Regions from separate parts of the Kitasatospora sp. NPDC088160 genome, predicted to be linked through region 1. Evidence: riboswitches for the same ligand, from Rfam matches in the RefSeq annotation. Region 1 holds a riboswitch; each other region holds the start of a gene.
What was found. Region 1 has a riboswitch for cobalamin ahead of ACIOGZ_RS18635 (cobalamin biosynthesis protein). Riboswitches for the same ligand answer to the same signal wherever they lie in the genome.
Positions count from the first base shown of each region.

Region 2: another riboswitch for cobalamin. It lies ahead of metE (5-methyltetrahydropteroyltriglutamate--homocysteine S-methyltransferase); the one in region 1 lies ahead of ACIOGZ_RS18635 (cobalamin biosynthesis protein).
Region 3: another riboswitch for cobalamin. It lies ahead of ACIOGZ_RS24900 (prenyltransferase/squalene oxidase repeat-containing protein); the one in region 1 lies ahead of ACIOGZ_RS18635 (cobalamin biosynthesis protein).
Region 4: another riboswitch for cobalamin. It lies ahead of ACIOGZ_RS31690 (ribonucleoside-diphosphate reductase subunit alpha); the one in region 1 lies ahead of ACIOGZ_RS18635 (cobalamin biosynthesis protein).

Region 1 covers NZ_JBIUSS010000011.1:73,297-76,505, forward strand. Annotated here, with positions in the region: gene ACIOGZ_RS18630 (alpha/beta hydrolase family protein) at 199-1,320, opposite strand; cobalamin riboswitch at 1,584-1,716, shown strand; gene ACIOGZ_RS18635 (cobalamin biosynthesis protein) at 1,824-2,792, shown strand; gene ACIOGZ_RS18640 (cobyric acid synthase) at 2,789-3,209, shown strand, end outside.
Region 2 covers NZ_JBIUSS010000016.1:135,976-139,184, reverse strand. Annotated here, with positions in the region: gene metE (5-methyltetrahydropteroyltriglutamate--homocysteine S-methyltransferase) at 1-2,040, opposite strand, end outside; cobalamin riboswitch at 2,205-2,427, opposite strand; gene ACIOGZ_RS24920 (ECF transporter S component) at 2,457-3,209, opposite strand, start outside.
Region 3 covers NZ_JBIUSS010000016.1:126,848-130,056, reverse strand. Annotated here, with positions in the region: gene ACIOGZ_RS24900 (prenyltransferase/squalene oxidase repeat-containing protein) at 1-1,294, opposite strand, end outside; cobalamin riboswitch at 1,399-1,542, opposite strand; cobalamin riboswitch at 1,620-1,696, shown strand; gene ACIOGZ_RS24895 (hypothetical protein) at 1,830-3,209, shown strand, end outside.
Region 4 covers NZ_JBIUSS010000023.1:145,880-149,088, forward strand. Annotated here, with positions in the region: gene ACIOGZ_RS31685 (hypothetical protein) at 1-548, opposite strand, end outside; cobalamin riboswitch at 970-1,113, shown strand; gene ACIOGZ_RS31690 (ribonucleoside-diphosphate reductase subunit alpha) at 1,305-3,209, shown strand, end outside.

The DNA.
Region 1 (3,209 bases):
AAGATCGGGCAACAATCGGGCAACAGAGGCAAACCGCCTGGCCGGAAACAGGTGGCGGGGTCATGCCATCACGGCTCAACCCTTGCGGCGACGGTCGCGCTACCCGCCCGACCGGTCACACTCCGTGGCCGACAGGTGAGGTCCGGGTTCCGTACGGAGGCCCCGCGGGTGTGACTTCTCACGCGGGGGGGGCTGGGTTCAGAGAAGGGGGGTGAGCCAGCGGCGGAGGAGTTCGGTGTAGTGGGTGGGGGCGGAGTTCCAGAGGGTGGCGTGGTCGGCGCCCGGGAAAGGGCGGAGGCTGACCACACCGGGGCGGGCGGCGGCGAGGCGCTCGGCGGCGCGGAAGGGGGCGACCTGGTCGTCGGGGCTGTGCAGGAGGAGGGTGGGGACGCGCAGGTCGGCGCCCTCGGCGATGCGGCCGAAGTCGGCGAGGTCGACGCCGGTGCGGCCCTCGGCGGCGAGGGCGCCGAGCTCGGCGGCGGCGCCGGTGTAGCCGGCCCGGGCGGCGCCGCGGCGGGCGGTGGCGGGCAGGTCGAGGACCGGCGAGTCCAGGACGAGGCCGCTGATGGCATGGGCCCAGGCGGAGCGGGAGGCCGTCTGGAGGGCCATGGTGGCGCCGAGGGACCAGCCGTACAGGATGACCCGGCCGGCGCCGCTGTCGAGGGCGAGCCGTACCGCCGACTCGACGTCGCGCCACTCGGTCTCGCCGAAGTGGCCGAGCCCGTCCGGCGAGGCCGGGGCGCCCTGGTCGCCGCGGTAGGTGACGGCGAGGGCGGGCAGGGCGAGGCGGTCGAGGACGGGGAGGACCGGGAGGGTCTGCTGCCGGTCGGCGCCGGGGCCGTGGACGAGGATCACCCAGGTGCCGCGTTTGCCGTCGAGGCGCCAGGCGGGGAGGGCGCCGAGTTCGCCGTCGGCGGCGGTGTCGGTGAAGGGGAGGCCGAGCGCCTCGGTGGGGTCGCCGAGGTGGACGCGGGGGGTGAAGCGGACCTCGGTGCCGGGGGTGAGGGTGCCCCGGTCCGCGCGGACGAGGCGGCGGGTGACGCCGTTCTCGTCGCTGTGCAGGACCTCCTCGACGACGGCGTGGCCGTGGTCGTCCCATTCCACGGCCCAGCGGCCGGGGCGCAGGCTCTCGGGGCGGCGGTTGAAGGTGATCCGGCCCGCGGCGAGGCTCCGCACCAGGACGGGGCCGGACTCCCGGGCGGCGCTCGCCGGGTGGACCAGCCGTTCGGAGGCCCGGCGGCCGATCACCAGGACGGCGGCCCCGGCGGCCCCGGCGCCGACGACGGCGGCCGCCACGACGGCCGCGGTTCCCCAACGCATATCGCTCCCCGCTCTGCTGGTCTTGGACCGGACGGTGTCCGGGCGGTGTCCGGGCACCAGTTCACCGGGGGGCCGCGCGGGCGGCCACCGGGCTGGGCCGTCCGGGGCACGGCGGGGCCTCGGGCTGGGCGGGCGTCAGGCAGGGCGGGGCGGGCGGATCGGAGGTGGCGACGGGGCTCCGAGGTGTGACCAACCCCTCCGTGACCTCGGTTGACTCCCGGTTCGGCCGCGTGATGGGATCCTGGGGCCAAACGGAGGCATGCAGAGGAAGCCGGTGCGAGTCCGGCGCGGTCCCGCCACTGTCACCGGGGAGCACGCTCGGAACATTGCCACGGCGGACCGTCAGAAGCCGCTGGAAGGCCCGGGGGTGTGTCCGACCCGGAAGCCAGGAGACTCTCGCCCCCGGTACGTCGATCCAGGGCGCGGACCCTGAGTGAGGACACGCACGCGATGCAGGCTGCCCCGCCCCGCCGGACCCCACGCGGCCTTCCGCCGAACCCGCCGTGCGCCCGCTGACCCGCGCCGCCGCGTTCGCGCTCGGCGCCGCCGCGGGCTTCGCCGCGGACGCCCGCTTCGCCGACCCCCGGCGCGGCCACCCGGTGGCCGTCTTCGGCGGTGCGGCGACCCGGCTGGAGCGGCGGGTGTGGCAGGACGACCGGGTGGCCGGCGCCGGGTACACGGCGCTGTGCGTCGGCGCGGTCGCGGCCGGCGCGGTGGCCCTGGACCGTACGGTGGGCCGGCGTCCGCTGGGCCGGGCCGCGCTGGCGGCCGCCGCGACCTGGACGGTGCTGGGCGGCACCTCGCTGACCCGGGAAGCGCGCACCATCGGCCGGTCGCTGGCCACGGGCGACCTGGCGGCCGCGCGGGAGCGGCTGCCGCACCTGTGCGGGCGGGACCCGAGCGCGCTGGACGGGCCTCAGATCGCCCGCGCGGTGGTCGAGTCGGTGGCCGAGAACACGGCGGACGCCGTGGTGAACGCGCTGGTCTGGGGCACGCTGGCGGGCACCCCGGGGCTGCTGGCGTTCCGCGCGGTGAACACGCTGGACGCGATGGTCGGCCACCGCTCGCCGCGGTACGCCCGGTTCGGCTGGGCCTCGGCCCGGCTGGACGACGTGGCGGGCTGGCCGGGCGCCCGGCTGACGGCTCTGCTCACGGTGGCCGCCGCGCCGCAGCCGAAAACGGCCTGGCGGGTCTGGCGGCGGGACGGTTCGGCGCACCCGAGCCCGAACGCGGGCCAGGCGGAGGCGGCCTTCGCGGGCGCGGTGGGCGTCCGGCTGGGCGGGACCCTCCAGTACGGGGAGCGGGTGGAGCACCGGCCGGTGCTGGGCGCGGAGTTGCGGCCGGTGACGGCGGACGACATCGAGCGGGCCTGCGTGCTCTCCCGGCGGGTGGGCGCGCTGGCCCTGGGTACGACGGTCGCGGGGCACGTCGCGCTGCGCTTGCTGACGACACGGTGGAGGGGAAGGGCATGAGCAACGCACTGCTGGTCGCGGGGACGACCTCGGACGCGGGCAAGAGTGTGGTGACCGCGGGCATCTGCCGCTGGCTGGCCCGGCAGGGGGTGCGGGTCGCGCCGTTCAAGGCGCAGAACATGTCGCTGAACTCCTTCGTCACCGCCGACGGCGCCGAGATCGGCCGGGCGCAGGCGATGCAGGCGCAGGCGGCCAGGGTGGAGCCGGAGGCGGCGATGAACCCGGTGCTGCTGAAGCCGGGGGCGGACGGCCGCAGCCAGGTGGTGCTGCTGGGCCGGCCGGTCGCCGAGGTGGGCGCGCTGGACTACCGCGAACGCAAGCCCGTCCTGCTGGAACGGTCGCTGGAGTGCCTGGCGGATCTGCGCCGCCGCTACGAGGTGGTGGTCTGCGAGGGCGCCGGTTCGCCCGCCGAGATCA
Region 2 (3,209 bases), on a different contig from region 1:
CTCCAGCGAGATGACGTCCGCGTCGAGTTCGTCGATCGCCGTCATGATCGCGCCGAACTCGGCGTAGCACATGTGGGTGTGGACCTGGGTGTCGGCCCGCACCCCGGAGGTGGCGAGGCGGAAGGACTCGGTCGCCCACGCCAGGTACGCCGGGCGGTCGGCGGCGCGCAGCGGCAGGGTCTCGCGCAGGGCCGGCTCGTCGACCTGGACGACGGCCGCGCCGGCGGCCTCCAGGTCGGTGACCTCGTCGCGCAGGGCGAGGGCGACCTGGCGGGCGGTGTCGCCGAGCGGCTGGTCGTCGCGGACGAAGGACCAGGCGAGCATCGTGACGGGGCCGGTGAGCATGCCCTTGACCGGGCGGTCGGTCAGGCCCTGCGCGTAGCCGAACCAGTCGACGGTCATCGGGTGCGGGCGGGAGATGTCCCCGGCCAGGACCGGCGGGCGCACGTACCGGGTGCCGTAGGACTGCACCCAGCCGTGCCGGGTGGCGAGGTAGCCGGTGAGCTGTTCGGCGAAGTACTGGACCATGTCGTTGCGCTCGGGCTCGCCGTGCACCAGGACGTCCAGTCCGGCCTTCTCCTGGAAGGCGATGACCTCCCGGACCTCCGCCTCGATGCGCTCGCGGTAGGCCGGGGCGTCGATCCGGCCCGCCGTGAGATCGGCCCGCGCGACCCGCAGTTCGGAGGTCTGCGGGAACGAGCCGATGGTGGTGGTCGGCAGCAGTGGCAGGCCGAGCCGGGCGCGCTGGGCCTCGGCCCGCTGCGGGTAGGCCTGGGCGCGGCGGGCGTCGTCGGCGGTGACGGCGGCGGTACGGGCGCGCACCGCCGGGTCGTGGGTGATCGGCGAGTTGGCGCGCGAGGCGAGGTCGGCGCGGTTGGCGGCCAGGTCGGCGGCGATCGCCCCCGTGCCCTCGCGCAGGCCCCGGGCCAGCAGCGCCACCTCCCTGGCCTTCTGCTTGGCGAAGGCGAGCCAGCGCAGGATCTGCGGGTCGACGTCGCGTTCGGCGGCGGCGTCCAACGGCACGTGCAGGAGGGAGCAGGACGGCGCGACGTCGACCCGCTCGGCGAGGCCCAGCAGGGTCGCCAGGGTGGCCAGCGACTTCTCCAGGTCGTTGATCCAGATGTTGCGCCCGTCGACCACCCCGGCGACCAGCCGCTTGCCGGGCAGCCCGCCGACGGCGGCCAGATCGTCCAGGTTCGCCGCGGCGGGCCCCGTGAAGTCCAGCGCCAGGCCCTCGACCGGGGCCTTGGCCAGCACCGGCAGGGCCTCACCCAGGCGGTCGAAGTAGCTCGCGACCAGCAGCTTCGGACGGTCCGCAAGGCCGCCCAGCTCACGGTAGGCGCGGGCGGCGGCGTTCAGCTCGGCCGGGGTGCGGTCCTGCACCAGCGCGGGCTCGTCCAGCTGCACCCACTCGGCGCCGGCCGCCTTCAGGTCCGCCAGCAGCTGCGCGTAGACGGGCAGCAGCCGGTCCAGCAGGGTGATCGGCTGGAAGTCCTCGGCGACACCGGGGGCGGGCTTGGCGAGCAGCAGGTAGGTGAGGGGGCCGACCAGCACGGGGCGTGCGGTGTGGCCGAGCGCCAGCGCCTCCCGAAACTCCCCGACGGCCTTGGCCGGGTTCGCGGTGAAGACGGTGTCCGGGCCGAGTTCGGGCACCAGGTAGTGGTAGTTGGTGTCGAACCACTTGGTCATCTCCAGCGGCGCGACCTCCTGGGTGCCGCGCGCCATGGCGAAGTAGCCGTCCAGCGCGTCCGCCTCGACGGCCGCCCGGTGGCGGGCCGGGATCGCGCCGACGGCGACCGTGGTGTCCAGTACGTGGTCGTAGAGCGAGAAGTCGCCGGTGGGCACTTCCGAGGCCCCGGCCTGGGCGAGCTGCGCCCAGTTCTCCCGGCGCAGGCCGACCGCCGTCTCCCGCAGGGCGTCGGCGGTGACCGTGCCCTTCCAGTAGCCCTCGATGGCCTTCTTCAGCTCCCGGCCCTGGCCCTGCCGGGGGTAGCCGTACACGGTGGCCCTGGTTGCCGCGGCTGCGGACTTCGTGGTCAAGGGACTCTCCTTCGCGAGTCTGGCTCCTCAAGTACCCGGGGACGGGACGAGAGCGCGAAGGGATGACGAACCGGGCGGCGGCTCACGTCGATGCGCGTGCCGGACCCGCCTGGTATGGTCGCCGACCCGCCCACGAGGTCACCGGGATATCCGCACGCGGAACGGTCCGCGGGCGGGCAACGGGCAGGTCTTCGGACTCGTGGGCGCACCGGGCCTGTTGGCGTCCGGTACCTACTGGCCATCGCTTCCCAGACCCGTCCCGGGTCCAGTGCGTATGACGGCGGTCGTTCCCACTCACCGCTGCGGGGCAGTCCCGGATTCCCACCGGGTTCCCTCTTGCGACGTCCTGCCTGGCGGGCAGGACGAACCAGCTGCGTCGCCAGCTTAGGGGCAAACCGCCGGGGCCGACGCGGAATTCACGGAAGCCGTCCGCATGGTGAGACTCCCTCGCCGCTCGCGGAGCCGATGGCGGAGCCGTTCGCGGTGTCGTTCGCGGTGACTCGTCGACCGTCCGGGGCCTCGAAGCGCACCATGGGCTCGAAGTTGGCGCGGCGGGCCGCGCGGCGGAAGACGGTGAGGACGGCCGGGCCGACGACGAGCACGGCGGTGAAGGTGGTGACGGCACGGCCGGTGTCCCAGCCGAGCGAGGTGGCGAGGTCGAAGAGCAGGTAGCGGTGCCACTGCTCGGTGAAGGGCAGCCCCGGCAGGTAGGCGATGGAACTGTTCGGGTCGGTGGAGAACGGCCAGAAGGAGAGGTTGAGGAGGAAGCCGAAGAGGTACCCGGAGAACGCCCCGTACGCGGCCAGCATCGGGACCTCCCAGCGCCGCCGCCGGGTTCTCGGCAGGAGCCCGGCGAGCATGCCGACGAACGCGCAGCCGAACATCTGGTACGGCATCCAGGGGCCGACGCCGCCGGTGAGCAGCGCGGAGGCGAACAGCGAGGTGCAGCCGAGGGTGAAGCCGAAGCCCGGGCCGAAGACCCGGCCGGCCAGGACGAGGACGAAGAAGACCGTCTCCACTCCGGCGGTGCCGGCGCCGAGCGGGCGCAGCCCGGCGTTGACGGCCGACAGGACGCCGAGCATGGCGAGGGCCTTGGCGTCGATGCCGCCGGCCGCGATCTCCGCGATGACGACGGCGAGCACCAGGACCAGCAGGGCGCCGAAGATCAG
Region 3 (3,209 bases), on a different contig from region 1:
CCGCGAGCTGGTCCGAAGCCTTCCTCGCGGCCGTCTCGTACCCGGGCGCCGTACGCAGGGCGAGGACCGCGAGGCCGGTGGTGAGCGGGTCGGACTCGCAGTGGTCGCCAGCGACGATCATCGATCCGGCCACCCCGCCGTCGGCGCACTGGAGCGCCGTGAAGCGGGCGAGCGCCGGGGCGGGTGGCGTGACGCCGGCGCGCTGGAGGGCGATGACGCCGAGGGACTGAACCCAGGGCGAGGCCGCGCCGAGGAAGTCCCCGGCGGCGGTGCACTTGCCGTTCTCCCCCGCCGCCGTGCAGACATGGCCGGTGAGCGCGGCGATCAGGTCCCGGCCGCCGAAGGCCCGGGGATCGCCACCGGTGCTCTCGGCGACGAGGGCCAGCAGTGCGGCGGCCCTCGCATCGGGCCGGCCGGCCGGTCCGTCGGGGTGGAGGAAGGCGTCGGTGTGAGCGGAGAGGAAGGCGACCGTCCTGCGCAGCGCCGGGTCCTGCGTGCCGGCGGCGGCGAGGGCGATGGCGGTGAGGGCGGTCCGGGGGTAGTCCGGCCCCTCGACGGCCCAGTTCTCCATGTGGTCGCCGCCGACGAGTTGGCGGGCCAGCCAGGCCGCGGCGGCCGCCGGGTCACCGGCGGCGGACGGCCCGGTCGGAGTCGGGGTCGAGGTCGGAGTCGGGGTCAGGGTCGCCGAGGGCGACGGCGAGGCGGACGGCGAAGCCGGCGAACCACCGCTCTTCGCCCGGACGGAGTCCGGCGTGAAGCCCGGTGCCCCGCTGGTGCCGCCGATGTCGGTGCCGCCGTACACCCAGGCCTCGACCTCGCCGGGCTTGGGCTTCTGCGTCCCGGCGCCGAACCGGCTGTAGGACCAGGCCTGTTGGCCGGGTTCGGCGATCCAGTACGACCAGTACGCGGTGGCCTGCGGGGTGTTGACGCAGGGTTCCTCGGCCGGCGTCGGGTACTGGGTGCCGCTGTTGAAGGTCCCGGTTCCGAGTCGGCAGATGAAGGCGGGTCCGTCGTGCTCGGTTCCGGCGGTGGTGAAGCCGGCGGCGTGCAGCAGGTTCATCCCGGTCGTGGGGTGGGCGTCGCAGCCCCGGACGACACCGCCGCCCCAGTGCGTGAAGTCGACGGCGACGATCGCGCCCGTCGTCGCCGTGCACCGCTCGATCGGGTCGGCGGCCGCGGTGCCGGGGCGCCCGAACAGGACGCTTCCGCAGGCGGCGACCGCGACAGCACCGGCGACCACCAAGGAGGCGAGGTCCCGGTTCCTGTGACGTGTGCGACTGCTGCTGACCCTCACGACGACTCCCTGGTCGGTCGACGTGGGACGCAACGGCGCAGCCGACGGTCCCCTGGGCAGGGACCGTCCGGACCGCGTCGTAGTCCGCGACGACGCAAGTGCTCTGTGAACAGGGCCCCCGGTCCAGGCATTCCGGCTCACCCACCACAGGTGGGTCCACGGTTGCGGGTCAGCGCCGGAGTTGGACCGGCTTCCCCTGAATGCCGAGGGCAAAAAATCGGTTCATCAGACCACGACGGCCGAACGGGAGTCAACGGTCCGTCACGTCGATCACATCACCTCGTCGGCCGGTGCGCCGTGCGGTAGCGTCCGCGGTGGCCGAGCGGGGGAACCCGGTGCGAATCCGGGGCTGACGCGCAGCGGTGTGGGGTGGCGATCGTGCTGCCCCGAGCCCGGATGCCCGCCCGGCCACGCACCATGGCGAAAGCCGGCCCACGCGATCCGGGCGGCGACCGCTCCGGCCGTCGCGCGCCCTCGAACGGACGCCGGAACTCCGGGGCAGGGTCGGCGCCCGCCACCCCAAGGAGCCTGTCCCGTGTCCCTCCTCGCCCCCTCGCGGACCACCCCTGCCCGCGCCGCCTCCGCCGTCACCGTCGCCCTGACGGCCGGCGCGCTCCTGCTCTCCGCCGTCCCCGCCCACGCGACGGCCAGCCCGACCCAGATAGCCACCTCGAAGAGCACCGGCGTCACCTACCTGAAGTCGCTCCAGGCCGCCGACGGCAGCTACGTCACCGGCGGCGGGCTCTCCAACGAGTGGGCGTTCAGCGCACTCGCGGCCGCCGGCACGGCCGCCGCGGACGTCACCCCCGGCGGCGACCCCACCAAGAACGCCCGCCTGGTCTACCGCGGCCAGCTCGCCGCCCCCGGCTGGCCGAGCGCCTCGCCGGTCGTCACGGACTACGAGCGCGGCATCCTCAACGCCTACGCCGCCGGCATCGACCCCGCCCGGGTCGGCCCGGGCCGCAACCTCGTCGCCGACCTCGCCGCCTACTGGCAGACCGCCGAACCCGGCTACTACGGCCCGTCCGCCAACTTCAACGGCACCGTCTTCGGCCTCCTCGCCCTCGCGGGCGCCAAAACCCAGGCCGGCAGCCCTCGCGTCCCGCAGCCGCTGCTCGACACCTCCGTCACCGCGGTGCGCGCCAACCAGCACAACGATGGCGGCTGGAACTTCAGCAAGGCCGCGGGCGACCCGAACGCCCTCGCCCAGGGCAGCGACATCGACATGACCGGCGCCGCCATGGCCTCGCTCTGCACCGGGGGCGTCGCCGCCACCGACCCGGCGATCGTCGCCGCCAAGAACTTCCTCAAGGGCAAGCTCACCGCCTCCGGCGCCTTCAACGCCATGTTCGGCGTCAACACCGACTCCAACGGCTGGGCCGTCTCCGGCCTCAACGCCTGCGGCATCAACCCCCAGGGCACCGACTTCACCAGCGGCACCGGCAAGAGCCCCGTCGACTTCCTGATCGCCCAGCAGTTCAAGCCCGGCGGCGGCTTCAAGTACCTGCCCACCGACACCACCCCCTCCCCCTACGCCTCCGTCGACGGCCTGCGCGCCGTCGCCGGCGCCGGCTTCACCGCCACCCCGCCGACCCCGACCACCACCGGCGAGCCCGCCTGGGCCGCCGCCACCGCCTTCGTCCCCGGCACCGCCGCCAAGCTCGCGCTGGTCATCGACGACGGCACCGGCGCGCTCAAGGTCTGCGCCGCCACCCTCACCCCGACCGGCACCACCGCGACCCTCGGCGACGTCCTCGACGCGGCCGCCGGCGCCGCCCCGAGCGGCTGCGTCACCTCGGTCGCCCCGTCCACCGGCGGCGACACCGTCACCGCGATCAACGGCACGGCCAACAGCGGCTCCTCCACCTGGCAGGTCAGCCTGGACGGCACCACCGCCACCGGCGCCACCCGGGCC
Region 4 (3,209 bases), on a different contig from region 1:
ACCTGGAGCGCGGAGAACAGTGCCCCCGCGTCCTGCGGCGCCGGGTCGGTGGCGGCCTCCCAGATCGGCTTCGACGGGTCGTCCGGCGCTCCGCCCGGGGTGCCGGACGGGTTCCCGCCCGGGGTTGCGGCGGCACTCGGCGCGGCACTCCGGGCGGCACCCGATGCGGCGGAGGACGGCCGGTTGGAGGCCGAGGCGATCGGCCCGGCGACCGGCTTGTCGCCGCCGCCCTTCGTCAGCAGCACCGCCCCGCCCGCGATCAGGCCGCCGACCAGGACGACCGCGACCGCCACGCCGAGGGCCCGCAGTCGGCGGCGGCGCTTGCCGTCCGCCGCGTTGCGGTCCGCCAGCGCCTCCCAGTTCGGCTCGGCGCGCTGCGGCGCCTGGGGCTGCGGGTACGGCTGCGGATGCGGCTGGGGATGCGGCTGGGGGTGCGCCTGGGGGTTCGGCTGCCACTGCGGCGGCAGCTGCTGCCCTGGCGGTCCCGGCTGCGGCAGCGGAGGCTGCCCCGGCGGACCGGGCTGCGCCACCGGCTGCGCGGGCGGCACCGGAGGCCCGTACGAGGCCGGCGGCGGCCCGAAGCCCCCGCTCGGCGGCAACACCGGACCGGGCACCACCGGCGGCTGCTGACCGTGCGCGTCCCCCGGCCCGGGGGGAGGCGTTCCCTGCGGACCCTGCCCGGGTGCGCCAGTTCCGTCGCTCACGCGCCCCCTCGCTTCGCTCGATGATCGCTTCGCGAAACGCGCCCCTCGGCGCTTCGCTCGCTCATGCGCCCAGATCGTAGGGCATGCCCGCGGCAACCGGTCCGCCCGGTGACCGTTCCGTATCGAAACCAGGACGCCGGGGCCCGGAATCAGGGCGTCGGGAGCCCGGATCCGAGGCGCCCCAAGGCCACGACCCGCCCCCTCCCGGCACCACCGGTTATCGCTCCGACACACCGCGCCGTACTACATGTGGGGTCGCATCAGAGAGACACCACTAGATGTATGCTCAATCCTGCTGTCGATGCAGGGGAACCCGGTGCGAATCCGGGACTGCCCCGCAGCGGTGAGCGGGCGGCTACCAGTAGCCGCCCCGCGAGTCCGAGTACCTGCCGACGGTGTGCGCACGGGCCCTCCCGCAGAGGCCGCGCCAGCACGAGAACTACCTTCCGGGCCTCGCGGGCGGGCCGGGGACGCCACTGTCGCGCGACGCTTCCTGCGTACGTGCCGTGCTCCCCTGCCCCGAACGGCCCGGTACCCCCCGATCACCGCCGCCGATCGCCGCCAGGAGAGAGCGCCTTGACCACCGCTGCCTCAGCCACCCTGCCCGCCCAGGGCACCGGCCCCGCCCCCACCGACCCGACGGTCTCCGACCCCGGCGGCGCGCTCCTTCGGCTGCTCACCGACCGCAGCGTCGATCTCCCCCAGGTGGACCCCGGCCATGTCGCCGCCGCCGCGCTGCGCGGCCGCCACGCCGGCTCGGACTTCGCCGAGCTGCGCGGGCTGGCCGTGGACGCCGCCGCGTCGATGATCGCCGAGGACCCCCAGTACTCGAAGCTGGCCGCCCGGCTGCTCGCCCTGGAGATCGTCGACGAGGCGAACAGCCAGGGCTCGCGCTCCTTCGCCGCCTCGATCGCCGTCGGCCACGCCGAGGGCCTGATCGGCGGCACCACCGCCGCCTTCGTCACCAAGCACGCCGCCGCCCTGGACGCGCTGATCGACGCGCACGGCGACGACCGCTTCGAGTACTTCGGCCTGCGCACCGTGCAGTCCCGCTACCTGCTGCGCCACCCGATCACCCGCAAGGTCATCGAGACCCCGCAGCACTTCCTGCTCCGCGTCGCCTGCGGCCTGGCGGTCGGCGACAGCGAGCAGTCGGTGCGGGAGGTCGCCGAGCTGTACGGCCTGATGAGCCGGCTGGAGTACCTGACCTCCTCGCCGACCCTGTTCAACTCCGGCACCCGGCACCCGCAGATGTCGAGCTGCTACCTGCTCGACTCCCCGCTGGACAACCTGGACTCGATCTACAACCGCTACGCGCAGATCGCCCGGCTGTCCAAGCACGCCGGCGGCATCGGCCTGTCCTACTCGCGCATCCGCTCGCGCGGCAGCCTGATCCGCGGCACCAACGGCAAGTCCAACGGCATCGTCCCGTTCCTGCGCACCCTCGACTCCTCGGTCGCCGCCGTCAACCAGGGCGGCCGCCGCAAGGGCGCGGCCTGCGTCTACCTGGAGACCTGGCACGCCGACATCGAGGAGTTCCTGGAGCTCCGCGACAACACCGGCGAGGAGGCGCGGCGCACCCACAACCTCAACCTGGCGCACTGGATCCCGGACGAGTTCATGCGCCGGGTCAACGCCAACGAGGACTGGTCGCTGTTCTCCCCCGCCGACGTGCCCGAGCTCGTCGACCTGTGGGGCTCCGACTTCGACGAGGCCTACCGCAAGGCCGAGCTGGCCGGCAAGGCCGTGCGCACCATCCCCGCGCAGACCCTGTACGCCCGGATGATGCGCACCCTGGCGCAGACCGGCAACGGCTGGATGACCTTCAAGGACGCCTCCAACCGCGCCGCCAACCAGACCGCGCTGCCCGGCCGCACGGTGCACTCCTCGAACCTGTGCACCGAGATCCTGGAGGTCACGGACGACTCCGAGACCGCCGTCTGCAACCTCGGCTCGGTCAACCTCGGCGCCCACGTCGCCCCGGGGGCCTCCGTCGACGACCTGCTCGGCGCCATGGACTGGGAGCGCCTCGACGCCACCGTCCGCACCGCCGTGACGTTCCTCGACCGCGTGGTGGACATCAACTTCTACCCGACCACCGAGGCCGGCACCTCCAACTCCCGCTGGCGCCCGGTCGGCCTCGGCGTGATGGGCCTCCAGGACGTCTTCTTCAAGCTGCGGATCGACTTCGACTCCGCCGAGGCCGCGCGGCTGTCCACCCTCATCGCCGAGCGCATCATGCTCACCGCGTACGAGCGCTCCGCCGACCTGGCCGAGCAGCTGGGCCGCCACGAGGCCTACGGCGAGACCCGCGCCGCCCGCGGCGAGCTGCACATCGACCACTTCCCGACGGCCGCCCCGCAGTGGGCCGACCGCTGGACCGCGCTGCGCGCCCGCATCGCCGAGACCGGCCTGCGCAACTCGCTGCTGCTGGCCATCGCGCCGACCGCGACCATCGCGTCCATCGCCGGCGTCTACGAGTGCATCGAGCCGCAGGTCTCCAAC